2 regions of the Chromobacterium sp. CCUG 30098 genome follow, and region 1 is predicted to be linked to the other one. Evidence: riboswitches for the same ligand, from Rfam matches in the RefSeq annotation. Region 1 holds a riboswitch; the other holds the start of a gene.
What was found. Region 1 has a riboswitch for glycine ahead of gcvT (glycine cleavage system aminomethyltransferase GcvT). Riboswitches for the same ligand answer to the same signal wherever they lie in the genome.

Region 1 (15,252 bases):
CTCAGCGCTCCAGGTGTTGCAGCTTGCCTTCGACCTCCGCCCAGTCCTCATGGTCCGGCAGCGGGTCCTTCTTCTCCGTGATGGTGGGCCAGAGTTTGGACAATTCGGCGTTGAGCGCGACGAAACCCTCTTGTCCCGGCGGAACGTCGTCTTCCGCGTAGATCGCGTTCACCGGGCATTCCGCCACGCACAGCGTGCAATCGATGCATTCCTCGGGGTCGATCGCCAGAAAATTGGGGCCTTCGTGAAAGCAGTCCACCGGGCAGACATCGACGCAATCGGTGTATTTGCATTTGATGCAGGCATCGGTTACAACGTAGGCCATGTTCAGCTCCTTGGTCGTCGAAAGCCGGCCGGCGCCGTTTGGCGCGGCGGCGGGGCGATGATTCGAGCGTATCAGTCAACATTATTAGCCAGAAATTCCCTTCACAACGCATTGCCGCCGTAAATTTCCTATCCGTCATGAACTCTTCTCGCTATCGCGGGCGTTTTGCCCCCAGTCCCACCGGCTTGCTGCACGCCGGCTCCTTGTGCACCGCCGTCGGCAGTTATCTGGAGGCGCGCGCGCGCGGCGGCGAGTGGCTGCTGCGGATGGAGGATCTGGACCCGCCGCGCGAGGTGGCCGGGGCCGCCGACGCCATCCTGCGCACGCTGGACGCCTATGGCTTCGAATGGGACGGCGAAGTGGTGTATCAAAGCCGTCGCCACGAGCTGTACCGTCAGGCGCTGGAGCAGTTGATCGCCTCCGGCCACGCCTATCCGTGCAATTGCACGCGCAAGGAGATCGCCAAGACCGCGCGGCGCGGCCTGGACGGCTACGTCTATCCCGGCCATTGCCGGCGGCGGCGTCCGGAAGAAGGCGGCCGCGCCTGGCGCTTGCGGGCGGCGCCCGGCGACACCGTGGTGGCGGACCGCCTGCAAGGGCCCTACCGTCAGAATCTGACGGCCGACATCGGCGATTTCGTCTTGCTGCGCGCGGACGGCTTTTGGGCCTATCAATTGGCCGTGGTGGTGGACGACGCGGAACAAGGGGTGAACGATGTGGTGCGCGGCGCCGACCTGCTGGTGTCCACGCCGCGTCAAGTGGCGGTGCAGCAGGCGCTGGGCGTGGCGACGCCGGGTTATTGTCATCTGCCGGTGCTGGTCAACGCCGCGGGGGAGAAGCTGTCCAAGCAGACGCTGGCGCCGGCGGTGGCGGCCGAGGACGCCGCAGCGGCCTTGCGCCTGGCCTTAAGCCGCCTGGGGCATGTTCCGCCGGAGGAGTGCGGCGGCCTGGCCGAGTTGTGGCAGTGGGCGCGAGCGCATTGGTCGCTGGCGCGCGTGCCGGTCGGACCGGTGCTTGCCGGCTGAATTGCGCCGTTTTATGCCAAAATTATGCGTTTGACGTCTTTTTTTCCATCCCGGCTGGCCTATATTGGCATCTGCGCACGCGCTTGTTGCGCATCATCGGCCGCGGCAAGCGGGTCGCCATCGTCTTCTCCTTGATATGCGGAAAATGCGACATGTTTTTATGTCGAATTTGTGTTCTAATGCCGCCTTTTTTTCATGCGCGCGCACTGGCGCAAAGTCCCGCTTCAGTTGACTCCGGTCAAGCGGTTTGAAGAAAGCATGCCCAGCTTGCGGGCGAGGCCCTCTATCATGGGCGCTTTTTCAGCCGTATCAGTCTGAATGCGAACGGAACTGGCCAGGCCAATTCCGCCGGCGCCATCGCATGAACGTAAACATGCGCGCGCGGCGCGCCCGTCAATCGGCAGGCCCGATGGAGACCAAGCCTTGAGCAATACCAATTTAGACAGCAAGACCAAGACCCGGGCGCTGGGCGTATGGATGTGCACCGCCTTGGTGGTGGGCAATATGATCGGCTCCGGCGTGTTCCTGCTGCCCGCGTCGCTGGCGCCGTTCGGCGGCGTGTCGATGATAGGCTGGCTGCTCACCGCCGCCGGCGCGATCTGCCTGGCCTTGGTGTTCGCCCGACTGGCGGCCATCCTGCCCAAGGAAGGCGGGCCGTACGCCTATATTCATGAAGCCTTCGGCGGTTTCGCCGGCTTCTGGATCGCCTGGGGCTACTGGATTGCGCTGTGGGCCGGCAATGCGGCCCTGGCGGTGGCCGCCACCAGCTATATGCAGGTATTCGTTCCGGCGCTGGGCCACAATAATGTGTTGGCCGGCGTGTTCGCCATCAGCCTGATCTGGATCGTCACCTGGATCAACAGCCGCGGCGCGCGCAGTTCCGGCCTGGTGGCGGTGACGACCACCTTGCTCAAGCTGTTGCCGCTGGCCGCCGTCACCTTCATCGGCTTTTTCCACATGCAGCCGGACAATATCGTGTTCAACCCTCACGACAAGCCGCTGCTCAGTTCGGTGTCCGCCACCATGGCGCTGACCTTGTGGGCCTTCCTGGGGCTGGAATCGGCGTCGGTGCCGGCAGGCGACGTGATCGAGCCGGAAAAAAACATTCCGCGCGCCACGGTGCTGGGCACTCTGATCGCCACCGTGCTCTACATCCTGTCCACGGTGGCCTTGATGGGCTTGATGCCGCCGGCGATGCTGGCCGCCTCCCAGGCGCCCTTTGCCGACGCCGCCCGGCTGATGTGGGGCGATTGGGGCTATTACCTGGTGGGTTTCGGCGCCATCGTGTCCTGCTTCGGCGCGCTCAACGGCTGGAGCCTGATGCAGGCGCACGTGCCGGCCGCGGCCGCGCACGACGGTCTGTTTCCCCGCCGTTTCGCCCAGATGAACCGCGAGGGCGTGCCCATTTTCGGCCTGCTGCTGTCCAGCGGGCTGGTGACGGTGCTGATGGCGATGAAGTACGCCGGCGGCGACGGCGGCGTCAAGATTTTCGAGTTCATCATCCTGCTGGCCACCGCCACCACTTTGCTGCCCTACGCCTTTTGCTCGATGGCCTTGCTCGCCATCATGCTGATGCGCCCCCAGCAGTTCCAGCGCAAGGACTTCCTGGCGCCGCTGTGCTTCGCCGGCGTGGGTTTCGCCTATTCGGTCTGGGCCTTGTACGGCTCCGGCGCCGACATCGTGATGTGGGGCATGATTCTGCTGCTGCTGGGCTTGCCGGTCTATGTCTGGCAGGTGAAGGAGCGTTACGCCGATCCTTCATGAAGGAGAGGCGATGTCGGATCCCAAACGCGGCTTAGGCCGCGTTTTCTTTTTGCGCAAGCCTATCGTCATGAGTCAACGGGCTTGCCTATGCCGCCGGCTGGTGGCCTACTAGGGCGCTTTGCTTTCAGACCGGGAGTTGCCATGAGGATAAGCGCCGCCGATCACGCGCTCGTCGCCATCGATTTCACCTATCCGCTGCCGGACGCGCAGACGCTGGCGCGGATGCGGGCGGAGAACGCGCCCTGCGCGCTTGAGCGCGCGGACGGCCTGTTTCCGGAAAACAGCTATTACCGCGCCGGCCGCAAAGGCTGCGCCGAAGGCATGTCGGCGCGCTCCTTTGTCGCGCGCCGTTTGCGCGAGACGGCGGCGCGGCTGGCGCCGGAGTACGGCTTGCTGCTGTTCGACGCCTACCGTAGCCGTGAAACCCAGGCGGATCTGTTTCAGATGGTGCTGGACGATGTGCGCGCCGCGCACCCGGACTGGGACGCGGCGGCGGTGGAGCGGCAGGCGCGACTGTTCGCCGCCCACCCGGACGACACCGCCCGTTTCGCGGTGTTGCCGCACAATTCCGGCGGCGCCGTGGACCTGGCGATCTGCCGGATGGACACGGGCGAGATCTGCGATTTCGGCACGGCCTTCGACGCGGCGGAGCCGGCGTCGCGCACCGATTTCTTCGAAGCGCCGCATGATCCGGCCCTGGGTTTTTCCTCCGAGCGCTGGCTGACGGTGCGTCACAATCGCCGCGTCTTGTTCAATCTGATGAAGCAGGCCGGTTTCAGCAATTATGCCGAGGAATGGTGGCATTACGATCTGGGCGACTGCCTGTGGGGGCAGGCGCTGGGCGTGGATTGGATCTATCCGTCGATGGAGGCCGAGCCGGAGAGGCCGGCCTGATCGCCAGGGCCGCCGCGCGGGCGCAGCGGCCCATGGCCTGGCGCTAGCCGGTCAGCGCCTTCAACCAGACCAGCGCGGCGCTGGCGCCCGCGTCCGGCACGCCCAGCGCCCGTTCGCCCAGATAGCTGGCCCGGCCCAGGCGCGGCCGCATGGAGGCGGTTGCCGCGCAGCCGCGCTCCGCCGCTGTCAGCGCCGAACGCCAGGCCGTCTCCGGAGCCTGTCCGGCGTCCAGGGCGGAGGCGAAAGCGTCGGCGGCGGGGGACAAGGCGTCCAGCATGGTGCGGTCGCCCACTTGCGCACCGCCCAGTTCCGCGACGGCGGCGACGCCGTCCAGAAAGGCGGCCGCCCAGTCCTTCGGGGTGGGCGGGGTCGTCGTGTCCAGCCGCCGCGCCGCGCGCAGCAGGGCGGTGGAGTAGAAGGGCCCGGAGCTGCCGGCGATGGCCTGGCGCAAGGCCTGGCCGACCGCGCGCAGCGCCGTGGCGGGGTCGCTCCAGGCGCTGTCGGGCAAGGCCCGGATCGCGGCCGCGCCGCGCTGCATGCTGACGCCCAGATCTCCATCCCCGGCGGCGCCGTCCAGTTCGGTCAACAGCGGCTCGGCGGCGTCCAGCGCGTCGGCCGCGGCCCAGGCCGCGGCGCGCAAACGGGGATCGGCCGCGGCGGCCGAGGGCGTGAAAGCGTCGCGCGGCGGCGCGGCGCGCAGCTGGCGTTGCGCCGGCAGACGGCCTGAGCCGGGCCAGGCCGGCGCCAGGGTGGTTTGATCCAGCCAGTTGAGGCGCTGTTCGTCCAGCGCCATCAGGGACAAGGAGCAGCCGGGCATTTCCAGCGCGGTCATGAAGTTGCCGCTCCAGGCGCGTTCCACCTGTAGGCCGCGCAGGCGCAGATGCGCCAGCGCGGCGCGGGCGACGATGGCCAGCTCCATCGGCGGCGTGCCGCCCAGGCCGTTGACCAGCAGCGCCACCCTGTGTCCCGAACGCCAGCCGCGGTCTTGCAAGATGGCGTCCAGCAGCGTCGCGCACAAATCGGCGGCCGATGGCGTCGCCACGCGGCGCACGCCGGCTTCGCCGTGTATGCCCAGGCCCAGTTCCGCCTCCCCGCTGTCCAGTTGAAAGCCCGGGCGGCCGGTGGCCGGCACCGTGCAGGCGCCCAGGCCCACGCCCATGGTGGCCACCTGTTCCGCAGCCTGCCGCGCCGCGGCGGCGACCTCGGCCAGGCCGGCGCCGGAGGCGGCCGCCGCGCCGGCGATCTTGTGCACCAGCACCGTGCCGGCGATGCCGCGCCTGCGCGCCGGCTCCACGGTGTCGCGAAGCGCCACGTCGTCGGCCACCACCACGCTGTCGACGGCGATGCCCTCGGCGCGGGCCAGTTCCGCCGCCAGGCCGAAGTTGAGCCGGTCGCCGGTGTAGTTCTTGACGATGAGCAGCACGCCCTTGGGGCCGGCGACGGCGCGGATCGCCGCCAGCACGGTGTCTACGCTGGGCGAGGTGAACACGTCGCCCACCGCGGCGGCGTCCAGCATGCCGTGGCCGATGTAGCCGGCGTGGGCCGGTTCGTGGCCGCTGCCGCCGCCGGAAATCAGCGCCACCTTGTCGCGCAGGCCGCCGGCGGGAAGGTCCGCCCGCAGCAAGACATTTTCTTCCTCGAGCAGCGCCAGGCCGGGCAGGGTGTCGGCCAGGCCTTCCAGCATCTCCCGCGCCACATGGCGCGGATCGTTGATCAGTTTTCGCATCGCGGTTTCCTTTCCAGATCGGATAGAGATCGTGCTTGGTCAAGATGGATGTCATCTTACGATCAGCGCCGGCGCAATGGGGTGGTCATCTATTTTTTGATCGATAAGGAAATGAAATATGTTCGTAATCGATCTTAAACGAAGCAATGCTGGTTCAATGTTTTGCGGTTTCGAATATTTTAAGTCATTGTTTAAGTTGAAGATAAACACGGCTTGCCAAGCCCCGGTCCAGCAACCATAATCTGGCTCGTCATGCAGGAGAGAGTGGCCGTCCGCGCCACCGCCGAAGGCGCAAGCGCACCCGCAATCGCTCAGGCAAAAGGACTGCATCATCGGACTGGCCGCAGCCAGTTCGCCGAATCTGGAGAGCGGCATCCGCGGATGCCCACCGAAGGGGCTAACGGCCGCAAGGCCGGAAAATCTCAGGTGCAGGGACAGAGGGGTGTAGGGAATAGAGCAACACTACACGCTTTTGCTAAGGACGCACCGATGACGGCCCCGAAACGCACCCCCCTGTTTGAATCCCATATCGCCGCCGGCGCCAAGATGGTCGATTTCGCCGGCTGGGAAATGCCCATCCATTACGGCTCCCAACTCAAGGAACATGAGATCGTGCGCAGCGACGCCGGCATGTTCGACGTTTCCCATATGACGGTGCTGGACATCAGCGGCCCGGACGCCAAAGTCTGGCTGCAGCGCTTGATCGCCAACGACGTGGCCAAGCTCGGCTTCGAAGGCAAGGCGCTGTATTCCGGCATGCTCACCCCCGACGGCACCGTGGTGGACGATCTGATCGTCTATCTGACCTCCTACGGCTACCGCATGGTGATCAACGCCGGCACCACCGACAAGGACCTGGCCTGGATGGAAGGGCGCAAGGCGGATTTCGACGTGGACATCAAGGTGCGCCGCGATCTGTCCATCCTGGCGGTGCAGGGCCCGCAGGCCATCGCCAAGGTCTGCGCGGTCAAGCCCGAGCTCGCCGACGTCATCCAGGCCTTGAAGCCCTTCCAAGGCCAGCCCGCCGGCGATTGGTTCTATGCCCGCACCGGCTACACCGGGGAAGACGGCCTGGAAGTGATGCTGCCCGGCGTTGAGGCCGCGGCCTTTTTCCAGCAACTGCAGGCCGCCGGCGTGGCGCCGATAGGCCTGGGCGCGCGCGACACGCTGCGCCTGGAGGCCGGCATGAATCTCTACGGCCACGATATGGATGAAACCGTTTCCCCGCTGGAGGCCGGCATGGGCTGGACCATCGCCTGGGAACCGGCGGAGCGCGATTTCATCGGCCGCAAGGCGCTGGAGGCGCAGAAAGCCGCCGGCCTGAAAACCAGGCAAGTGGGCCTGGTGCTGGAAGGCCGCGGCGTGCTGCGCGAAGGCCTGAAAGTGGTGGTGGAAGGCGTAGGCGAGGGCGTGATCACCAGCGGCACCTTCTCGCCCACCCTCAAACACTCCATCGCGATCGCGCGCGTGCCGGCCGGCACCGGCGATACGGCGCTGGTGGACCTGCGCGGAACCTTGACCGAGGTGCGCGTGGTCAAAATGCCGTTCGTGCGCAACGGCAAAAAAGTTTTCGCCTGAGCGGCGTGCTTGGGCAGGCCGCGCGACGCGGCCGGGAATATCGTTTAAGACCTGGATTTGACTGGAGACACTCATGAGCAACATCCCCGCCGAACTCAAATACGTTGAAAGCCACGAATGGCTGCGCCTGGAAGCCGACGGCTCCGTGACCGTGGGCATTACCGAGCACGCGCAGGAACTGCTGGGCGACATCGTTTTCGTCGAATTGCCGAAAGTGGGCGCCAAGCTCGCCAAGGAAGAGCAGGCCGGCGTGGTGGAGTCGGTGAAAGCCGCTTCCGACATCTACTGTCCGATTGCCGGCGAAGTGCTGGCCATCAACGAGGAACTGGAAGCCGAACCGGAACTGGCCAACGGCGAGCCCTACGGTGCTGGCTGGTTCTTCAAGATCAAGCCGGCGGATCCGGCGGACCTGGACGCCCTGATGGACGCCGCCGCCTACGCCAAGGAAATTGGCGCCTGATGGTGAAAACCGCCTCGCAGTCCTAATCGGCCGCGAGGCGTTTTTTTCGCCCGGATATCCAGCAACACCCGATTGGCCGCGCAAGCCGCGGCGCGGACGGCAAGCACAGAAGGTCCCGTACTCATGTCTCTCTCCGAACTTTTCAACCGCAAAGAATTCATCTCCCGCCACATCGGCCCGTCCGACGCCGAGCGCGAGCAAATGCTGGCCGCCATCGGCGTGGCCTCCATCGATGAACTGGTGGCGCAGACGCTGCCGGCCGACATTCACCTGAACCGCAAGCTGGAGCTGCCGGATCCGATGCCGGAAGCCGAGGCGCTGGCCGCGCTGAAGGCCGTCGCCGCCAAGAACGTGGTCAATAAATCCTTCATCGGCCAGGGCTATTACCCGGTGCTGACCCCGACGGTGATCCTGCGCAATCTGCTGGAAAACCCGGGCTGGTACACCGCTTACACTCCGTATCAGGCCGAGATCGCCCAGGGCCGTCTCGAAGCCTTGCTGAACTTCCAGCAAATGGTGATAGACCTGACCGGTCTGGAACTGGCCAACGCCTCCTTGCTGGACGAGGCCACCGCCGCCGCCGAGGCGATGGCGATGGCGCGCCGCGTGTCCAAGGCCAAGTCCGGCCGGTTCTTCGTAGACAGCCGCGTGCTGCCGCAAACCCTGGACGTGATGCGGACCCGCGCCAAGTACTTCGGCTTCGAGCTGGTGCAGGGCCATCCGGAAGAGGCGGGCAAGGGCGAATACTTCGGCGCCCTGTTCCAATATCCGGGCGAAGCCGGCGACCTGATCGACCTGACCCCGCACATCGCCGCGGTCAAGGCCAAGGGCGCGGTGGCGGTGGTGGCCGCCGACATCATGGCCTTGGTGGCGTTGAAATCGCCGGGCGAGATGGGCGCGGACGTGGCCATCGGCAATACCCAGCGCTTCGGCGTGCCCATGGGCTTCGGCGGCCCGCACGCCGCTTACTTCGCCTTCAAGGACGAGATGAAGCGCTCTGCGCCGGGCCGCATCATCGGCGTGTCGGTGGACGCCAAGGGCAAGACCGCGCTGCGCATGGCGCTGCAGACCCGCGAGCAGCATATCCGCCGCGAAAAGGCCAACTCCAATATCTGCACCAGCCAGGTGCTGCTGGCCAATATCGCCGGCATGTACGCGGTGTACCACGGTCCGGAAGGCGTCAAGCGCATCGCCGCCCGCATTCACCGCCTGGCGGCCATTTTCGCCCACGCGGTCAAGGCCGCCGGCGGCAAGCTGGTGTTCGACCGCTTCTTCGACACGGTGCAGGTTGAGGCGCCCAAGGCCGAGGTGGTGTATCAGGCGGCGCTGGCCGCCGGCTACAATCTGCGCCGCGCCGGCGGCAATGTGCTGGGCGTCGCCTTCCACGAGGCGGCCAGCGAGGCCGATCTGGCTCGTCTGATCGAAATATTCACCGGCAAGAGCGCCGACATCGCCGCGCTGGACGCCGCGGCCGCCGACGCGATTCCGGTCGGACTGAAGCGCGAATCCGCCTTCATGAGCCACCCGGTGTTCAACACCCATCATAGCGAGCACGAGATGCTGCGCTATATGAAGAAGCTGGAAAGCCGCGATCTGGCGATGAATCATTCGATGATCTCGCTGGGCAGCTGCACCATGAAGCTGAACGCCACCAGCGAAATGATTCCGATCACCTGGCCGGAGTTCGCCAATATGCATCCGTTCGCCCCGCGCGAACAGACGGTGGGCTATCTGGAAATGATCGCCGGCCTGGAAACGCAGCTGCGCGCGATCACCGGTTTCGACATCATTTCGATGCAGCCCAATTCCGGCGCCCAGGGCGAGTACGCCGGCCTGCTGGCGATCAGCCGTTACCATGAGTCGCGCGGCGACGGCCAACGCAATATCTGCCTGATTCCGCGCTCCGCCCACGGCACCAATCCGGCCACCGCGCAGATGATGAATATGCAGGTGGTGGTGGTGGATTGCGACGAGGCCGGCAACGTCGACGTTGCGGATCTGAAAGCCAAGGCCGAGCAGCATTCGGCTCAGCTGGCGGCGCTGATGATCACCTATCCGTCCACCCACGGCGTGTTCGAGCAGCCTATCCGCGAAATCTGCGCGATCATCCATCAGCACGGCGGCCAAGTGTATATGGACGGCGCCAACCTCAACGCCCAGGTGGGCTTGTGCCGTCCGGCCGACATCGGCGCCGACGTGTCGCACATGAACCTGCACAAGACCTTCTGCATCCCGCACGGCGGCGGCGGCCCGGGCATGGGCCCCATTGGCCTGAAAGCGCATCTGGCGCCCTTCATCGCCAACCACGTGGTGGCCTCGGTGCCCACCGCCCAGCCGGGCCAGACCGCGGTGTCGGCGGCGCCGTTCGGCTCCGCCTCCATCCTGCCCATCTCCTATATGTATATCGCGATGATGGGCGCGGAAGGCATGAAGCAGGCCACGGAGAACGCCTTGCTGTCCGCCAACTACGTGGCGACGCGGCTGGCCGAGCATTTCCCGGTGCTGTACACCGGCGCCAACGGCCGGGTGGCTCATGAGTGCATCATCGATCTGCGTCCGCTCAAGGCCGCCAGCGGCGTGACCGAAGTGGACGTGGCCAAGCGGCTGATGGATTACGGCTTCCACGCGCCGACCATGAGCTTCCCGGTGCCGGGCACGCTGATGATTGAGCCGACCGAGTCCGAGCCCAAGGTCGAGCTGGACCGCTTCATCGCGGCGATGGCGGCTATCCGTCGGGAAATCGACCAGGTGCAGAACGGCGTGTGGCCGGCGGACAACAATCCGCTGTGCAACGCGCCGCACAGCAAGGCCGACATCGCCGGCGACTGGCAGCGTCCGTACAGCCGCGAAACCGGTCTTTTCCCGCTGGACTATGTGCTGGAAAACAAGTTCTGGCCCAGCGTCAACCGCATCGACGACGTATACGGCGACCGCAATCTGGTGTGCAGCTGCCCATCCACCGACAGCTACGCCTGATCCGCGCAGGCGGACGCCAAACCACCCCGGCCCTGGCCGGGGTTTTTTTACGCGTCGACGCGTCGATACGGCACTGGAGTTGAGTGGATATGCGACTATCATATTTAATGAGGAATATGACGGCAGTCTTGCCGCCCTTGATCCGCGAACCCCACCGATAGGAGGCTGCGTTGGCGTTGAACGCGCAGGTTGCGATTGCCGCACCGGATTTCCAGCTGCTGTTCGAACGGGCCCCCGGCCTGTATTTAGTGCTGGATACCGATTTCAACGTCATCGCCGCCAGCGATATTTACCTGCAGACGACCTTGACCCGGCGCGAGTCCATCCTGGGGCGCAATCTGTTCGACATCTTTCCGGTCAATCCCGCCGAGCCGGAAGGCGAGGGCTCGCGCAATCTGCGCATTTCTTTGCAGCGCGTGCTGGCCACCGGGGTCGAGGACAGCATGGCGATGCAGAAATACGATATTCCGCGGCCGGACGGCAGTTTCGAAGAGCGCTATTGGAGTCCGACCAACTGGCCGGTGAAGCGCGCAGACGGCAGCGTGGCCTGCATCATTCACAGCGCGCAGGACGTCAGCGAGTTCGTGCGCCTGAAACGGAGCCAGCCGCAGCAGAGTCAGCCGGCGGAATGGCGGGAAATGGACGCGGCGGCGCTAGAAGCGGAAATGGTGAACCAGCATGCGCAAATCGCCCGGGCCAACACCGATCTGAAGGAATCCAATAACGAGCTGGCCCGCTTGAATCAGCAGATGCGCGAGCTGGATCAGATGAAGACCCGCTTCTTCGCCAATGTCAGCCATGAGTTGCGCACGCCGCTGACCCTGATCCTGGGTCAGGTAGAACGCTTTTTGACAGGCCAGGCCGAGCCGGAGGAGAGCCCCAATCTGCTGATGATCCAGCGGCAGGCGCGTATGTTGCTGCAGCAGGTCAACGATTTGCTGGACGTGGCCAAGCTGGACGCGGGGGAACTGAAGCTGCGCTACGCGCAGCTGGACCTGGCCGAGCTGGTGCGTCACGTGGCCTCTTATTTTACTTCGCTGGCCAGCGACCGGCATATCGACTATCAAGTGGCGGCGCCGAAAACGGCGTCGGCGCAGGTGGACGCGATCAAATTGCAGCGCGTATTGCTGAACCTGCTGTCCAACGCCTTCAAGTTCACGCCGGACGGTGGCCGCATTCAGATTGCGCTGGAGCTGAGAGGAAGCCAGGCCGGCATCCGGGTGCAGGACAACGGGCCCGGCGTGCCGGCCGAGATGCGCGACAAGGTGTTCGAGCGCTTCGTGCAAGTGGAGGACGGCGATTACGGCCGGCACGGCGGCACCGGGCTTGGCCTCGCCATCGTCAAAGAATTCATCGAGCTGCACCATGGCAAGGTGAGCTTGTTCGCCGCGGAGGGCGGCGGCGCCTTGTTCCGCCTCAGCCTGCCTCTGTTGGCGCCGGCGGGTGCGCCGATAGAGTCGGAAGACTTGCGTCTGGACGATTTGCTGGCCGGCGGCGCGGTGCCCGCGCCCGCGTCGCCGCAGGCCGAGGGGGGCTCCGCGCCGGACAAGGGCGCCCAGGCGTTGGTGCTGCTGGTGGAGGACAACATCGATATGAGCGCCTTCATCGCCGGCGCGCTGGGCAAGCATTATCGGGTGATGACGGCGCCGGAGGGTGGCCGCGGCCTGCGTTTGGCGCAGAGCGAGCAGCCGGACCTGATCATCAGCGATCTGATGATGCCGGGAATGGGCGGAGAAGAGTTTGTGTCGGCTTTGCGCGGCAACCGTCAGACCGAGGACATCCCGGTGGTGATGTTGTCGGCGCGCGCCGACGATTCGCTGCGGCTGCGTATGCTGCAGAACAGCGTGCAGGAGTTCTTGTTCAAACCGTTTTCGGTGGCGGAGTTGCTGGCGCGGGTGGGGCGCTTGATCGGCGAGCGCCGCCGCTCGGCGATGCGCTTGAAGCAGGCGCTGTACGCGGCGGAACAAATCGCCTGGGAGCTGGACCTGGGCGACGGGGTCTTGCACGAAGAGGGGCCGGTGGGGCGGATTTTCGGGCGGGCAGAGGATTATCGTCACGACAGTCTGGACGCCTTGCTGGCGCAAATCCATCCGGAGGACCTGGACGAGTTGCGCCGGCGTTGGCAGGCCTTGCCGGCCGAGGCCGGAGAAAGCCTGCACGAGTGTCAGTTTCGCGTCGCCCTGCCGGAGGCGGGGCAGGTCTGGATGCAGGTGAGCGCCAGCCTGTGGCGGGACGAACAGGGGCGGCCGCGGCGCGCGATGGGCTTTGCCCGCGACGTGTCCACGCTGAAGCGTTCGCAGCTCAATATCGAGTTTCTCGCCAAGCACGACAGCCTGACTCAACTGCCCAACCGCGTGCAGTTGAACGAGCGGCTGCAATGGAGCTTGAAGAATCATCGGCGCTCAGGGCGGAGCCTGTATCTGCTTTTGGTGGACCTGGATGATTTCCGCTTCATCAACGACAACCTTGGGCATGAGGTGGGGGACCGCCTGTTGCGCATCGTGGCTGAACGCTTGCGCGCCTGCGTGAGCGGCCACGATCTTTTGTTCCGCATCGGCGGCGACGAATTCGTCGCCTTGGCCGAGAACGCCGCCGACGGCGCGGCCGACAGCCTGGCCGAGCAGGTGCTGGCGGCGCTGGCGGCGCCGTACCAGGACGGAGACCACCGCTATTTCCTGTCCGCCAGCATCGGCATCAGCTGCTATCCCTGCGACGCGGATACGCCGGAAGGGCTGATGCGCGATGCGGATATGGCGATGTACCGCGCCAAGTACGCGGGCAAGAACGGTTATTGCTTCTTCTCCGAGGATATGGCGGACGGCGTGCGCCAGCGCCTGCAAGTGGAGACCGGCTTGCGTCAGGCCTTGCAGCGACGGGAGCTGCGGCTGGAGTACCAGCCGCAGATGACGCTGCGCAGCCAGGACATGCTGGGGATGGAGGCGCTGTTGCGTTGGGAGCTGGACGGGCGCAAGCAGTCGCCGGCGGAGTTCATCGCCATCGCCGAAAAAACCGGCCTGATCATCGATATCGACGAGTATGTGTTTCGCAATGTCTGCAGCCAGGTGATGGCCTGGAGAGGGCAGGGTCTGCCGCCCTGGCGCGTCAGCGTCAATCTGTCGGCGCGCTTCTTCGGCTTGCCGGACGCCGTCGCGCGTTTGCGCGCGATCGCCGAGGAAAGCGGCGCGCCGCCGGAGCAACTGTGCCTGGAAATCACCGAGGGCACGCTGATGGACGCGGACAGCGCGATGAAGGCCTTGCCGACGCTCAAGCGCATGGGCTTTCACATCAGCGTGGACGACTTCGGCACCGGTTTTTCCTCGCTCTCCTATCTCAAGCGGCTGCCCATCGATGAATTGAAGATAGATCGCAGCTTCATCATGCGGCTGGACAGCGACGAGCGCGATCTGGCCATGGTGGCGGCCATCGTGTCCATGGCGGAAAGCCTGAGCCTGCAAGTGCTGGCCGAGGGCGTGGAAACCGAATCCCAGCACGCCTTGCTGCTGGCGCGCGGCTGCCATAGCGGCCAGGGCTATCTGTATTCGCGCTCCTTGCCCCCCGAGGAGCTGGTGTCCTGGTGGCGCGGCCGTTTCGAGTGTTTCACGGGGCGGGCGGATTGATGCCCGGCGCCGTTTCGCCGGGCAGCCAGCGCCGGTACAGCGCGGCGAAACTGCCGTCGCGCTTCATCTCGTCCAGCGCCTGTTGCCAGGCCTTGATCACCGCGTCCGGGGTCTGACGGGAAAAGGCGATGTAGCCGTAGGTGTGGGAAAAGGTCAGCGCCTTGCGTACTTGGGCCGGGTCGAAGCCCTGCTGGCGCAATTGATGCGGCAAGGTGGTGTTTTCGCTGACGATGACGTCGGCGCGCTTGCGCATCAACATGGTCAGCAACTGGTCCGGCGTGGCCACGGTGGCCAGGTTGGAGAAGTTCTGCGCGCTCAGCAGCTGTTGCAGATACCAGTCTCTCACCACCATGATTTGCGGCAGTTTGCGGGCGTCGTCCAGCGTTTGCAGTTTGATCGGGCTGTCGCGCCTCACAAACAGGCAGCCCAGGGTTTCGGTGACCGGGCCCACCCACTTGAACATGCGCTCCCGTTCCGGGGTGCGGTTGGTGTTGAACAGCACGGTGTTCGGCTGCTGTTGCGCTTGGCGATAGCCGCGCGCCCAAGGCACCACGGCAATGGGGTCGTGGTTGCCGACGCGGCGTTGTATCCCTTGCACCACTTCCACCACCAGGCCGGCGGCCTTGCCGTCTTGCTCGAAAGTCAGCGGTGGGTCATCCTCGGTCAGGATGTCCAGCGCAGGGCCCGGCGCCGCGCGCAGCGGCGCGGCGACAAAGCTGGTCAAAAACAGGGCAAGCAGGCAGTGGCGGCGGTTCATGTCGATGGCGCTTTGTATTCTGGCTGTCCGCTTTGACTGTAGCGGCAATTTGCGCCGGGCTCAAACTCCATCCTTGGCCGTGTCGCGAATATGAATATGCATAATCGATGGTTTGTTTTTTTCGCTTATT
Region 2 (15,252 bases), on a different contig from region 1:
ATCAGTCCGTCTATCACCAGCGCGTCTGCGTGCAAATCCATTGCCATCTCCTTCTAGCTTGTCCACGCCTCGGTCCAACTATCCCGCCGCAGCGCCACGGACTTTGAATAATTTTTTAAGAACTCTCGCTCAGGACCGCCGCCGACGCCGGCCGCGCCAGTTGCGCCCACAGCGGATGGCCGGCGTCCTCCGGCAGCTCGCACACCGCGAAGCCGTAAGGCCGGGCCGCGCGCCGCAACAGCAGCCAGACGTAGTCGGCAAAGCTGCGGCGGCACACCACGAACACGCCGTCGCCGTCCAGGCGCAGCACTTGAACCGCCGCCTTGCCCAGCAAGGTGCCGACGCCCTGGCCGGGACGCAGCGCTTCGAAATCGTAACCGCCCAGATGGCGCAGCACGGCCAGGTGCGGCTCGCCGCACAGGTAGACGGCGGTGAAGCCGCCGCTGACGTCCAGCGCCTGGGCGAACAGGCGCTGCTCGGCGAAGCCCCGCTCCAGCGCCGGCAGCCAGCCGGCCAGGCGCTGGCGGCGGCTGATCAGCAGCCATTCGTCCGGCGACAGCCACAGCAGCGCGCCGCCCTCCCCCTGGCTCAAGGTCTTGGGCCGGCGCGGCGGCTCCAGCCCGGTGATCCGCGCCGTCAGCTCGAAAAACCCGGCCTCGGCGCCGTCGCCGCGCAGCAGCGCGTAGCCCAGATTGGGCGCTTCATTGCCCCAGACGCGGCCGTCGGCGCGGCGCGCTTCGGCCGCTTCCGGCAAATCCAGATGCCGCAAGGGCGATTCCAGCACAGGCTTGAATGTAGATTCAGACATGCTGACGCTCTCCTTCCTTGTCGACGAAGACCGCGGACGCCACCCGCGCCGGCGCGCTATGGCCCTGCCACCACACATGCACGGTGTCGCCTTCGCGGCGGACGCCGTCCTTCAACACCGCCATGGCGATGGAGCGGCCCAGGCATTCGCTGTGGTAGCTGGAGGTGACATGGCCCTGCATCGCCGCCGGCGCGGCGTCCTTGCCGTCGTTGAGGATTTGCGCGCCTTCCGGCAACACCAGCCGCGGGTCCTCCGTCAGCAGGCCCACCAACTGCTTGCGGCCCGCGCCGGCGGTGTCGGCGCGCAGCAAGGAGCGGCGGCCGAGGAAGCTGAACGGCTTTTTCATGCCCACCGCCCAGCCCATGGCCAGATCGTTGGGGCTCATCGAGCCGTCGCTGTCCTGGCCGACGATGATGAAGCCCTTCTCGGCGCGCAAGACGTGCATGGCCTCGGTGCCGTAGGGCGTGATGCCGAACTCGGCCCCGGCCCGCATCGCCTCCTCCCACAAATAACGGCCGTAGCCGGCGTCCACATTGATCTCGTAAGCCAGTTCGCCGGAGAAACTGATGCGGAACACCCGCGCCGGCACGCCGGCCACGGTGCCGACGCGGCCCTCCATGAACCGGAAGGCCTGAGGGTCGAGATCAATATCCGTGCACAGCTTGCGCAGCACCTCCCGGCTTTGCGGGCCCACCAGCGCCGTGGTGGCCCAGTGATCGGTGATGGAGCTGAAGCGCACCTTGAGTTCCGGCCATTCGGTCTGGTGCCAGCGCTCCAGCCAGCTGTAAACCCGGGCCGCGCCGCCGGTGGTGGTGGTCATGTGGAAATGGTCGTCCGCCAGGCAGGCGGTGACGCCGTCGTCCATCACCATGCCGTTTTCGTCCAGCATCAGCCCATAGCGGCATTTGCCCGGCTCCAGCTTGCTCCAGGCGTTGCTGTAGACACGGCCCAGAAACTCGCGCGCGTCCGGGCCGCGCACATCGATCTTGCCCAGGGTGGAAGCGTCCATCACCGCCACCCCCTGGCGGGCGGCGCGGCATTCGCGGCGCACCGCCGCGTGCAGGTCCTCGCCCGGCCGCGGGAAATACCAGGGCCGCAGCCACTGCCCCACCAGCTCGTATTCGGCGCCGCGCGCGGTATGGCTGTCGTGCATGGCGGTGTAGCGGCGCGGGTCGAAAGTTTCTCCGACATGGGCTCCGGCCAGCGCGCCGAAGCTGACCGGGGTGTAGGCCGGCCGGTAGGTGGTGGTGCCCACCTCGGCGATGGGCTTGCCCAGCGCCTCGGCGGCGATGGCGAAGCCGTTGACGTTGGACAGCTTGCCCTGATCGGTGCCGAAGCCCAGCGCGGTGTAGCGCTTGACGTGCTCGATGGAGCGGTAGTTTTCGCGCACCGCCAGATGGATGTCGGCGGCGGCCACGTCGTTCTGGAAATCGACGAAGGCCTTGGCGCCGACGCCTTCGCGCCGCCCGTCAGGCAAGCGGAAGATTTCACGCGGCGCGGCCACCTCCTCCGCCTCCACCCGCGGCGCGGCGCCCAGACCGCGCTGGCTTCCCCAGCCAAGCTGGGCCAGCATGGCTGCATGGCATTGGGCCAGGGCCTCGCCCAGCTCCCAGCGCCCGGTGACCGCGCCCACGCAGACGACGCCGGGCCGGCCCGCGTCCGGGCAAACGAAGGACAGACGGTCCGGACGCCACAGCGGACGGCCGCCGTTGTGGCAGAACAGATGCACGGTGGCGCTGAGCCCGCCGGAGGAGAGCACGCCGTCCAGCTCCAGCCGCGGCCCCTTGCCGGCCACGCTCCGGCCATCCGCGGCCAGCTTTACCAAGTCCGCGCCGCCGACGCCGGCGCCGCCGTTCACCCGGGCGATGCCGTAACCGGCCAGCAGTTCCACGCCGGCATTCTGCGCGGCGCGGCTGCGCCAGGCCGCCGCGCCGGCTGGGCGAGCATCGGCCAGCGTCACCGCCGCCCCGGCCAAGGCCAGCTCCAGCGCCGCGTCGTAGGCGGCGTCGTTCTGGGTCTGCAGCAGCAGCCGGCGCCCCACCGCCACGCCGTAACGGTTCAGATAACTGTGGCCGGCGGCGGCGGTCATCACCCCGGGCAGATCGTTGTTGCCGAACACCAGCGGCCGTTCGATGGCGCCGCTGGCCAAGACCAGTTGGCCCGCGCGTATCTTGTGCAGGCGCTGGCGCGGCCGGGCCGGATCGCGCTCCGACGGCGGCAGGTGGTCCTGCAACAATTCCACCGCCAGAGCCAGATTGCCCTCATGCAAGGCGAAGACGGTGGCGCGCGGCAAGCGCTGGACATTGGGCAGCGCCGCCAGTTCCTGCAAGCGCTGACGCGTCCAGTCCATCGCCTCCAGGCCGTCGATGCGCAGCCGGCGCTCGCTCAGCAACCAGCCGCCCATCTCCGCCTGTTCGTCCAGCAGCAGCGTTTTCAGGCCGGCGCGCCCCGCCAGCGTGGCCGCCCACAAGCCGGCCGCGCCGCCGCCCACCACCAGCAGGTCCACATGGTGGTGCAGATGATCGTAATGCTCCGGGTCCGGCAGCCGCGGCGCTTGGCCGTAACCGGCGGCTTCGCGGATGCGGCGCTCGTAAAACGGCCAGGCCCCCGCCGGCTGCATGAAGGTCTTGTAATAAAAACCCGGCGGCATGAAACGCTCCAGCCGGCCCAGCGCGCCCTTGAGCCGCATGCCCCAGGACGCGTCCTCCAAGCCGCTGAAGGCCTGCAAGCCTTGATACAGCTCCACCTGGGTGGCTTTGAGATCCGGCGTGCTCAAGGCGCCGCTTTCCAGCTGGATCAAGGCGTTGGGCTCTTCCGCGCCAAACCCGACGATGCCGCGCGGCCGGCCGTACTTGAAGCTGCGGCCCAATAGCCGCACGCCGTTGGCCAGCAGCGCCGAGGCCAGGGTGTCGCCGGCGAAGCCGTGATAGGCCGCGCGGTCCAGGGTGAAGGCCAGCGGCCGATTGCGGTCGATGCGCTCGCCGGGACGATGGATGCGATAGCCGCTCACGCCTGATCCTCCTGCAAATAACGGGCCTTGCCCTCGGCCAGCGTCCAGCTGCCGGCGATCTCGTAGCTGACGGTGTGACGCCGGACGGCGAACACCTTGCGGCAGCCGGCGGCGTGCTGCCATTGCTCCCAATGCCAGCCGCGCGGGTTCTTGCGGCAGAACAGGTAATCGCCCCAGGCCTCGTCGTCCACCTGCTCCGGCGCCGCCGGACGGACGATGAAGGCCTCCCCGGCGTAGTCGAACTCCTCCTCCTCCCGCGCCTCCCCGCAATGCGGGCAATAAATCAGCAGCATCGGCGTCTCCCTCAATGCGCCACGGCGGCGGCGCCGTGTTCGTCTATCAAGCGGCCGGAAGCGAAGCGCTCCAGCGAAAAAGCCGCGTTCAGCGGATGCGGCTGGTCATGAGCGATGGTGTGGGCGAACACGTGGCCGGAACCCGGCGTGGCCTTGAAGCCGCCGGTGCCCCAGCCGCAGTTGAAATACAGGCCCTGGATCCGGGTCTTGCCGATGATGGGGCAGGCGTCCGGCGACACGTCCACGATGCCGCCCCACTGCCGGTTCATCCGCAGCCGCGAGAAGGACGGAAACAGTTCGACGATGGCCGCCGCCGTGTGCTCGATCACATGCGGGCTGCCGCGCTGGCCGTAACCCAGATAGCTGTCTATGCCCGCGCCTATCACCAGTTCGCCCTTGTCCGACTGGCTGATGTAGCCGTGCACCGCGCCGGACATCACCACCGTGTCCAGGCAGGGTTTCAGCGATTCGGACACAAAGGCCTGCAAGGGGTGGCTTTCCAGCGGCAGCCGCAAGCCGGCCATCCGCGCCAGCGTGGAACTGTTGCCGGCGGCCACGCAGCCCACCTTGTCGGCGCGGATCTCGCCGCGCCCGGTTCGCACCCCGCGCACCCGGCCGCCCTCGATCAACAAGCCGGTCACCTCGCATTCCTCGATGATGTCCACGCCCAATTCGCTGGCGGCGCGGGCGAAACCCCAGGCCACCGCGTCATGGCGCGCCACCCCGCCGCGCGGCTGATAGCTGGCGCCCAGGATCGGATAGCGGACGTCGCCGCCGATGGCGATCAAGGGCACCCGCTCCTTGATCTCCCGCGGGGACAGCACCTCGGCGTCCACGCCGTTGAGCAGGTTGGCGTTGACCCGGCGCTCGATGTCGCGCATGTCCTGCAGGCTGTGGCCCAGGTTCATCACTCCGCGCTGGCTGAACATCACATTGAAGTTCAACTCCTGGGACAGGCCCTCCCACAGCTTGAGCGCGTGCTCGTACAGCTGCGAAGACTCGTCCCACAGATAGTTGGAGCGGATGATGGTGGTGTTGCGCGCGGTGTTGCCGCCGCCCAAATAGCCTTTTTCCAGCACCGCCACCTTGCGGACGCCGTACATGCGGGCCAGGTAATAGGCGGTGGCCAGGCCGTGGCCGCCGCCTCCGACGATGATGACGTCGTAGCTGCTTTCCGGCTGCGGACTGCGCCAGGCCGGCTGCCAGCCCTGGTGATGCCCAAGCCCGTGCCGGATCAGGCTCCACAGCGAATATCGGTTTGCCATCTGCGCTCCCGCCGCCGGGCCGCCATGGGCCCGCGCCGCTGCTGTCGAGGTTGAGGAAGGCCTCATTCTCAGGGCGACGCCGCCGGCGCATTTGGCTGGAAAGGACGGCCTCTTGCCCGCACGCGACACGGCGATGTCCAAAATCCACGCAAAGCGGACGCATGGCGGACAGCGCGCGCGCGGGACAAGGCCTAGATTGGCCCGTGCCGCCCCACAAACAGGACACGCCAATGACCTCAGACGCCCCCTCCTACGTGCTCAGCTTCGCCTGCCGCAGCGCCTCCGGCCAGGTGGCCGGCTTCTCCGCCTTGCTGGAGCAGCAAGGCTGCTATATCGATGAACTGGCGGTGTTCGACGACGCCCGCAGCCGGCGCTTCTTCGTGCGCTGCGTCTTCCACCCGGAGCGGCCGGACTTCGCCCCGGAACGGCTGGCCGACGGCATGGCGCGGATGAGCGGCCACTATCAAGACCTGCAATGGCGGCTGCACGACCGGCGCCAACGCGCGCGGGTGCTGATCATGGTGTCCAAACTGGACCACTGCCTGAACGATTTGCTCTATCGCCAGAAGATGGGCGATCTGGACATGACGGTGGCCGCCGTCGTCTCCAATCACCGCGACCTCGCCCCCATCGCCGAAGCCTACGGCCTGCCCTTCCACCACCTGCCGCTCACCCCGGACAACAAGCCGCGCCAGGAAGCCGCGCTGCTGACGCTGATGGAGGACAGCCGGGCGGAACTGCTGGTGCTGGCCCGCTATATGCAGGTGCTCTCCAGCGCCTCCGCCGCAAAACTGGCCGGCCGCGCCATCAATATCCATCACTCCTTCCTGCCCGGCTTCAAGGGGGCCCGGCCGTATCAGCAGGCGCACGAGCGCGGCGTCAAACTGATAGGCGCCACCGCCCACTACATCACCGACGATCTGGACGAAGGCCCGATCATCGAACAAGTGGTGGAACGGGTGGACCACGCCTACAGCCCGGAGCAATTGCAGGCCGCCGGCCGCGACATGGAGTGCCAGGCGCTGGCGCGCGCGGTGCGCAGCCACTTGGAGCGGCGCGTCTTCATCACCGAGCGGCGCACTGTGGTGTTGCGCTGACAGTTGTTCGCCTGGCAGGAACTTTGTCTATTGCAACGCAACAAAAGCAGGGTACAGTAGCCAGTTATCCGTCATACCAACCAAGAGGTGCCGTATGTGGTCGCAAACAGCCGTCTGGTCCAAGCTCTTCTCCCCCAACCCGGTCGCCGACTACTGGCGCGACGCCTGCGAGCGCAGCATCCTCTACTGGGACGTGCTGCATGACCGCGGCGCGGACTATCTGCAACACGTGCAAAGCGGCAAGCCGCCGGTCTTGGTGTTCGACTACAAAATCATCCTGGACGGCCGCAGCCTGCCGGACCCGGCCAACTATGCGCTGGCCGCCATCCTGCCGCCGGCCGGCTGCCCGGCCACCAATCCGGCGCTGCGCCCCTTCGTGGTGATAGACCCGCGCGCCGGCCACGGCCCCGGCATCGGCGGCTTCAAGATGGACAGCGAAATCGGCATCGCGCTGCAACAGGGCCACCCCTGCTACTTCATCATGTTCTTCCCCCAGCCGGTGCCCAGCCAGACCATAGAAAGCGTCAGCCGCGCCGAATACGTCTTCCTCGGCAAGGTCAGGGAACTGCACCCGGACAGCGACGGCAAGCCCTTCGTCATCGGCAACTGCCAGGGCGGCTGGGCGCTGGCCATGCTGGCCTCGGTGGCGCCGGAGCTGTGCGGCCCCATCCTGCTGGCCGGCACCCCGCTGTCCTACTGGGCCGGCGTCACCGGCAAATACCCGATGCGCTACTCCGGCGGCATGCTGGGCGGCACCTGGACCGCCTCCCTGGCCGGCGATCTGGGCAACGGCAAGTTCGACGGCGCCCACCTGGTCAACAACTTTGAAAAGCTGGACCCGGCCAACACCCTGTGGAAGAAGCCCTACAATCTGTACGCCAAGGTGGACACCGAGCGCGAACGCTATCTGGGCTTTGAACGCTGGTGGGGCGGCCACTACCTGCTGAACAAGCAGGAAATGGAATGGATTTCCCAGCAGCTCTTCGTGGGCAACCACCTGGTGGAAGGCAAGATCGTCAGCAGCGACCAGCACCGCGTGGACATGCGCAACATCCGCTCCCCCATCATCGTGTTCGCCTCCTGGGGCGACAACATCACCCCACCGCAGCAAGCGCTGAACTGGATACCGGACCTGTACGACAACGCGGAAGACATCCGCGACAACGAACAAACCATCATTTACTGCCTGCACAACAAGGTGGGCCACCTGGGCATCTTCGTCTCCGCCGGCATCGCCAACCGCGAACACAGCGAATTCGCCAGCGCGCTGGACCTGATCGACGTGCTGGCCCCCGGCCTGTACGAGGCCGTCATCGAGGACGTGGCGCCCAACACCCCCGGCCAGGAATACATCAAGGGCCGCTACATCATCCGTTTCGAAGCCCGCGAAGTGGCCGACATCCTGGCGCTGGACGACGGCCGCGAAGACGAACGCGCCTTTGAAGCGGTGCGCCGCGTCTCCGAAATCAACCAGGGCATTTACAACCGTTTCGTTTCCCCGGCCGTGCGCGCCGTCAGCAACGAAGCCAGCGCCCAATGGCTGCGCCAGCTCAACCCGGCGCGGCTGGAACGCACGCTGATCTCCCCGCTCAATCCCTGGCTCGGCTGGCTCAAACCCGCCGCGGAATACGTGCGCGCCCACCGCCAGCCGGTGAGCGCGGACAACCCCTTGTGGCGGTTGCAAGAACAGTGGTCCGGCTGGATGACGCAAAGCCTGGACCGCTACCGCGACCTGCGCGACGCCGCCACCGAACACTGCTTCAAAGCCGTGTACGAATCCCCGTGGCTGGCCTCCGTCGTGGGCGTGCAGCCCGCGCGCGAAGCCCGCGCCGCCCGCTGCGACAGCTGGAACAAACAGGAAAGGCTACAACTCAAGCGCCAGGTGCTGGACCCCGCTTACGAAAGCGGCTCCCTGGCCGACGGCTTCGTGCGCTTGCTCACCTATGTGGCGATTGGCCGCGGCATCATAGACGAGCGCCCGTTCAACGCCATCCGCCGCATCATGCGCGACATCCGCCACGAATACCCGCTGACCCTGATGGAGCTGAAAGACATCGCCCGCAAGCAGGTTTTCCTGGTGCGGCTGGACGAAGCCCGCGCGCTGGCCGGCCTGCCCAAGCTGCTGCCGGAAGAACACCGCCGCCGCCAGGCCTGGCAGCTGGCGCATGAACTGCTGGCGCTCAGCGGCGACATCGCCCCGGAACAACAGCTCAGGCTGGACCAAGCGGCCCACGCGCTGCAACTGGACACCCGCGCGCCGGCGGCGCCGGCCATCCTGCCGCCCGCCGAGCCGGCCATAGCGGCAGCCTCAACCGTTCCCGCCGCGGCCCCCGCCGCCAAGGCCAGCGCGCCCGCCAAGAAAGCGGCGCCGCCGCGCAAGCCGGCCGCCAAAGCCCCGGCCAAACCCACCGCCGGCAAGCCCAGCGCCGCTGCCGCCAAACCCGCCAGCAGCAAACCGGCCGCGGCCAAGCCGGCGCCCGGCAAGCCCCCGGCGGCCAAAACCGCCAAAGCGCCCGCGGGCAAAGCCAGCGTGGCCAAAGCCCCCGCAGCCAAAACCCCGGCCGCGCGCAAACCCGCCGCCGGCAAGGACGCGGCCAAGCCCAAAACGCCGAGCAACTAAGCATCAGCCAGCGCAAAAACGCCCGGACAGCCAAACCGCCGTCCGGGCGTTTTCATGTCGATACCGCACTGCAACATTTTTGCCTCGCCCCACGTATACAGTCGTTGACTGAACAATACAGCAAACGCTAATATCCTTGCCTGCTGCGGGAGAGAGGGGCATGCGCCCCCGCCGAAGACGCAAACTCCCATAATCGCTCAGGCAACAGTACCGCAGCCCATGGATACCAGCCGATTGGAGAGAGGCCCTAAGCGCCCGTTCATCATCTGCTACGCTTCAGCGAGAGCGCGTCGGATGATGTGACCGGCCCTTAGCCGCCCACCGAAGGGGCAAGTGACACCCGGCAAGGCCCGCACTGAGGCCGCGCCCGTCATCTAACTCTCAGGTAAAAGGACAAGGGGAGAGGCAATGCCGGCAGCGCCGCGCCCATGCGCAGCCCGCCGGCCGTGCTCAGAACGTGCTCACGATCTCGCGAGCAAGGACGAGACAAGGCGAAAACAGCTGAGAAAGCGGAATGTACACGTGGTACATGAGCATTTCGAAGCGGGTTTCAACGCCGTATCGTCGCAGCGCAGCAGATCGTGCACCAGCTCTCAAGGAAAACCCGTGTTCGAAACGCTTGCCCAGGCTGCGCGCCACCTGGCATGGCCCGCCCATTGCCAACCCATTTTCCCACCCGGCTTCGCCGCGCATCTCGGCGCCAGCCTGTTTGACCATTGCAACTACATGCTTACCCTGATCTATCTGATCGCCATCACCGCGGAAGCGATGACCGGCGCGTTGGCGGCCGGCCGCCGCAATATGGACATCTTCGGCGTTACCGTCATCGCCTTCCTCACCGCCCTGGGCGGCGGCACCGTGCGCGACATCGTGCTGGGCCGCTACCCGATAGGCTGGACCCAACACCCGGAATACGTCGGCCTGGTCATCGCCGGCGGCCTGGCCGCCGTGTTCGTGGCCCGCTATATGAAACGCCTGAGCCGTGTATTCCTGGTGCTGGACGCGCTGGGCCTGATCGCCTTCACCATCATAGGTTGCGGCGTGGCCCAGTCCATGGACTACCACCCGGTGGTGGTGGTGATGGCCGGCATGATCACCGGCATTGCCGGCGGCATCCTGCGCGACGTGCTGTGCAACCGCGTGCCGGTGGTCTTCCGCCAGGAGCTGTACGCCAGCGTCTCCTTCGCCGTGGCCCTGCTCTACCTGGGCCTGATAAAGCTGGGCGTGCCGCACGATCTCAACGTGCTGGCCAGCTTCGCCGTCGGCCTCGCCATCCGTCTGGCCGCCATCTGGCGCGAATGGAGGCTGCCGGTGTTCATGTATCGGCACGACCTGCATTAACTAACCCTAGCTGTTTCACCGCCGCGCCGCGGCATCAGGCTTGAATCCCCGCCAGCAGCAGGAACAAGGCCGCCTGGCTGGACACGCCCAGCTTGGCGTACAGATGGCGGCGGTGCACCTTGGCGGTTTCCAGCGAAATGCCCAGCTCGCGCGCCACGCCCTTGGTGGAGTGGCCGCCGAGTATCAGCAGCGCCACCTCCACCTCCCGCTTGGTCAACGGCGAGGAGCCCTGCGCGCGCAGCTCCTCCTCCAGTTCCCGTCGGCTCTGCCTGCCCGCCCTGGCCGCCGGCTGACGCAGCCCTTCGTCCATACGCGCGGCCAGCCGCGACAAGGGCAATAGCCAGGGCGCGAACAGATTGCAAACGCCCAATTCTTGCTCGCTGAAGCGGCGTTTGCTGCCCAGGGACAGGGACAGCACGCCCTCCGGCAACACTTGCAGAAACTGGATTTCATCCGCCACCACATTGCGCGAAAAGTAACGGCGAAAGTACTCCGTCTCCCGGAAACGGTCCGGCGCCACCTCGTCCAGCCGGTACACGCCGGCGGCCGGGCGCTTCAGCGCAAAACCGTAAAACGGGTCCAGCAGATACAGGCCGCGCCGGTAGTCGGCGAACAAATCGTCGGCGGCGTAATTGGCCGCGTGATCCGCCAGCACCCACGGCGGCGCCTCCTGGCGAAACAGCACCGCCACCCAGGTATCGAAACTCAGGCGTTCCCGTAGAAACGCGGCCAACCCTTGCCAAAAGGCCGCGTTGTCGACGCCGTCCAACAAGCGCCCCAATTGCTGGTGAAACACCAGATCCGCCACATTCAGCTGCATGCCAGCTACCCCGATCAGGTTAGTCCCGCCTTCCGCTCTAACGCTTTCGCGTGATGTCCGCCGCCAAGGGGACTGACTAGTATGGCTCCAGCCTGCGCGACAAGACCAGCCGTGATGTGAGCGCTTCCCCCACCCCGTCGCGCCGCCTGAACAGGAGTGATCGCCATGCCCACGCAGGATCTGTCCTACTGGCAAGACCGCGCCGCCGATTTGCGCTCGCCTTGCCTCGCCTTCATCAACGGCCGCTTCGTGCCCGCCGCCGACCGGCGCACCTTCACCGACATCAGCCCCATCCACGGCCGGCCCCTGGCCGAGATCGCCCGCTGCGGCGAGGCCGATGTCGAACGGGCGGCGCGGGCCGCCCGCGCCAGCTTCGAATCCGGCGTCTGGTCGCGCTGTCACCCGCGCCAGCGCAAGACCGTGCTGCAAAAACTGGCGGCGCTGATCCGCCGGCATGGCGACGAACTGGCGCTGCTGGACTGCCTGGACATCGGCAAGCCCATTGCCGATGCGCTCCATATCGATGTGCCGGGCGCCGCCGGCGTGTTCGACTGGTACGCCGAAGCCGCCGACAAGCTGTACGGCGAGGCCGCCCCCGGCGCCGACGACGCGCTGGCCCTGATCACCCGGGAACCGCTGGGCGTGGCGGCGGCGGTGATCCCGTGGAATTTCCCGCTGGACATGGCCGCGTGGAAGCTGGCGCCGGCGCTGATGGCCGGCAATAGCGTGATCCTGAAGCCGGCCGAGCAATCCCCGCTGTCGGCCTTGCGCCTGGCCCAACTGGCCCAAGAGGCCGGCCTGCCGGACGGCGTGCTCAACGTCTTGCCGGGCTACGGCGACGAGGTGGGGCGGCCGCTGGGCCTGCACCCGGACGTGGATTGCCTGAGCTTCACCGGCTCCAGCGAAGTGGGCAAAGCCTTTCTGCGCTACGCGGCGGACTCCAATATGAAAAGAGTGGCGCTGGAGTGCGGCGGCAAAAGCCCCAATCTGGTGTTCGATGACTGCGACCTGGACGCCGCCGCCCGGCGCGCCGCCTTCGGCGTTTTCTTCAATCAGGGCCAGGTGTGCTCGGCCAACTCGCGGCTCTTGCTGCAACGCTCCATTCAAGACGCCTTCCTGGAACGCCTGCTGCGCGAGGCGGCCGCGCTGCAACCGGGCAACCCGCTGGACCCGGCTACCCGCAGCGGCTGCATCGTCGACGCCCGCCAGGCGGAGCGCATCATGGCCCACATCGACCAAGCCCGCCGCCAAGGCGCCCGCCTGCTGTGCGGCGGCGAGCGCTTCAGCCTGGACGGCGGCGACTGCTACATCCGCCCCACCGTCTTCACCGATGTCCGCCCGGACATGGCGCTGGCGCGCGAGGAAGTCTTCGGCCCGGTGTTGGCGGTGATGCCCTTCGACACCGAAGCCGAGGCCGTGGCCATCGCCAACGACAGCCCTTACGGCTTGGCCGCCTCGGTGTGGACCCGAGACCTGTCGCGCGCCCACCGCGTGGCGCGCCGGCTACGCGCCGGCACCGTCTCGGTCAACGCCGTGGACGCGCTGGACCCCGGCCTGCCGTTTGGCGGCTGCAAGCAATCCGGCTTTGGCCGCGATCTGTCGCTGCACGCCATCGACCACTACACCCACCTCAAAACCACCTGGGTGCAATGGCAAGACGAATAAGCGCCGTCCCGCAGTCGGCACAACAAGATAGTAGGAGACACACCATGCGCACACCGCAAGCCCACCTTGCTCCGCCGCCGGCCCCCGCCCCTTTTCGCGCCAGCCTGGGCCTCGCCCCGCTGCTCGCCGTCGCCATCGGCCTCGTCGTATCCCAAGGCGTGATGGTGCTGATGCTGCAAGGCGCCGGCATGGCCGGCATCGGCTTTCTGATCCCGCTGAGCCTGGCCTTCCTGCTGGCGCTCTGCTACGCCGTATCCTTCTCCGAGCTGGCGCTGATGATTCCCCGCGCCGGCAGCCTCAGCAGCTACACCGAGGTGGCCCTGGGCCAGTTCCCCGCCATCCTGGCCACCTTTTCCGGCTATGTGGTGGTGGCGATGTTCGCGCTGTCGGCCGAACTCCTGCTGCTAGACCGCATCGTCAACCAGGTCTACCCCGGCGTCTTTCCCCTCAACGGCGTCGCCTACGGCGTGCTGCTGATCTTCACCCTGCTCAATCTGCTGGGCATCGATGTGTTCGCCCGCCTGCAATCGGCGCTGGCCCTGGTGATGATCGTCGCGCTGCTGGCGCTGGGCAGCACCGCGCTGAGCGGCGGCGGCCCGCCGGCGCTGGCCCAGGCCGCCAACAGCGACTGGAACCCGCTGGGCGCCGGCGTGCTGACGCTGGGAGCGCTGGCGATCTGGGGCTTTGTCGGCGCGGAATTCACCTGCCCGCTGGTGGAGGAAAGCCGCCGCCCGCAACGGGACATCCCGTTGGCGATGATGCTGGGCCTCAGCGTGATCTTCATCACCATCGCCCTCTACTGCATGGGCGCGCTCTACCACCTGCCGCGCGCCACCCTGACCGCCGCGCCGCTGCCGCACCTGCAATACGCCACCGCGCTGCTGGGCCAGGCCGGCAAGCTGACCGTGGTGGTGATCGCCTTCACCGCCACCTGCAGCACGCTCAACAGCTCCCTGGCGGCGGTGCCGCGCATGCTGTACGGCATGGCGTGCAACGGCCAGGTCTTTCCTCAGTTCAAACAGCTGAGCCGGCGCTACCGCACCCCATGGGTGGCGGTGCTCTTCGTCGCCCTGATCACCGGCGCGCCGGTGCTGCTGATGGGCGACGACCCCGACACCATAGGCCTGCTGTTGCTGGCGGCGGCCATCTCCTGGCTGCTGGCCTACATCATCTGCCACCTGGACGTGATCGCCCTGCGCCGCCGCTACCCCGCGCTGGCCCGCCCCTTCAAAACCCCGTTCTACCCGCTGCCGCAATGCCTGGGCATCGTCGGCATGCTGATCGCCATCTACCACGTGTCGCCCAGCCCGGACATGAGCGCCGCCATCTTCGCCAGCGCCGGCCTCGTGCTGGGCCTGGTGTCCTTGATCGCCGTCCTGTGGATCAAGCTGGTGATGCGCAAGCCGCTGTTCCGCCCGGAACCATTGGACCAGGCGCTGACCCGGCACTAGCCAAACGCCTAACGCCGGCCCCGTCCGGCCCCACCCCCAAGCAGGAGACCGTCATGACCACTTCCACGCCCCGCCGCAGCACCCGCGACTACCAGCAACTGGACGCCGCCCACCACATCAACGCCTTTCTAGACCAGAAAGCCCTGAACCAAGAGGGCCCACGGGTGATGGCCGAGGGCCGGGGCGTGTATCTGTGGGACACCGACGGCAAGCGCTACCTGGACGGCATGTCCGGCCTGTGGTGCACCCAGGTGGGCTACGGCCGGCAGGAGCTGATTGCCGCCGCCGCCCGGCAACTGCAACAGCTCAGCTACTACAATGTGTTCTTCCACACCACCCACCCGGCGGTGAACGAACTATCCGAGCGGCTGTTCTCCCTGCTGCCCGGCGACTACCGTCACGTGATCTACACCAACTCCGGCTCCGAAGCCAACGAGCTGCTGATCCGCTGCGTGCGCCGTTATTGGGACGTGATGGGCAAGCCGGACAAGAAAATCTTCATCGGCCGCCACAACGGCTACCACGGCTCCACCGTGGGCAGCGCCAGCCTGGGCGGCATGAAGTTCATGCACGAGATGGGAGACCTGCCCATCCCCGGCGTGGAGCACATCGGCGAACCGTACTGGTTCGCCCACGGCGGCGGGCTGAGCCCGGAAGCGTTTGGCCGTCAATGCGCGCAAGAGCTGGAAGACAAGATCCTGGCGCTGGGCGCCGACAAGGTAGCCGCCTTCGTGGCCGAACCCTTCCAGGGCGCCGGCGGCATGATCTTCCCGCCGGACAGCTACTGGCCGGAAATCCAGCGCATCTGCCGCCAATACGAGGTGCTGCTATGCGCCGACGAGGTGATAAGCGGCTTTGGCCGCACCGGGGAATGGTTCGCCC

Region 2: it holds a riboswitch for glycine, as region 1 does, so the genes downstream of both, QUG03_RS20980 (trimeric intracellular cation channel family protein) here and gcvT (glycine cleavage system aminomethyltransferase GcvT) in region 1, are expected to answer to the same signal.

The regions. Positions count from the first base shown of each region.
Region 1 covers NZ_JAUCGS010000003.1:362,110-377,361, forward strand. Annotated here, with positions in the region: gene fdxA (ferredoxin FdxA) at 2-325, opposite strand; gene gluQRS (tRNA glutamyl-Q(34) synthetase GluQRS) at 463-1,350, shown strand; gene QUG03_RS09950 (amino acid permease) at 1,774-3,114, shown strand; gene QUG03_RS09955 (M15 family metallopeptidase) at 3,256-4,008, shown strand; gene QUG03_RS09960 (dihydroxyacetone kinase family protein) at 4,052-5,734, opposite strand; glycine riboswitch at 5,980-6,071, shown strand; glycine riboswitch at 6,086-6,182, shown strand; gene gcvT (glycine cleavage system aminomethyltransferase GcvT) at 6,224-7,312, shown strand; gene gcvH (glycine cleavage system protein GcvH) at 7,386-7,772, shown strand; gene gcvP (aminomethyl-transferring glycine dehydrogenase) at 7,896-10,748, shown strand; gene QUG03_RS09980 (EAL domain-containing protein) at 10,925-14,365, shown strand; gene QUG03_RS09985 (substrate-binding periplasmic protein) at 14,346-15,122, opposite strand.
Region 2 covers NZ_JAUCGS010000012.1:57,335-72,586, forward strand. Annotated here, with positions in the region: gene QUG03_RS20940 (dipeptidase) at 1-41, opposite strand, end outside; gene QUG03_RS20945 (sarcosine oxidase subunit gamma) at 116-808, opposite strand; gene QUG03_RS20950 (sarcosine oxidase subunit alpha family protein) at 801-3,818, opposite strand; gene QUG03_RS20955 (sarcosine oxidase subunit delta) at 3,815-4,111, opposite strand; gene QUG03_RS20960 (sarcosine oxidase subunit beta family protein) at 4,123-5,376, opposite strand; gene purU (formyltetrahydrofolate deformylase) at 5,607-6,473, shown strand; gene QUG03_RS20970 (DUF3141 domain-containing protein) at 6,568-9,093, shown strand; glycine riboswitch at 9,230-9,316, shown strand; glycine riboswitch at 9,318-9,500, shown strand; gene QUG03_RS20975 (hypothetical protein) at 9,544-9,810, opposite strand; gene QUG03_RS20980 (trimeric intracellular cation channel family protein) at 9,820-10,434, shown strand; gene QUG03_RS20985 (LuxR C-terminal-related transcriptional regulator) at 10,469-11,254, opposite strand; gene QUG03_RS20990 (aldehyde dehydrogenase) at 11,420-12,919, shown strand; gene QUG03_RS20995 (APC family permease) at 12,964-14,370, shown strand; gene QUG03_RS21000 (aspartate aminotransferase family protein) at 14,424-15,252, shown strand, end outside.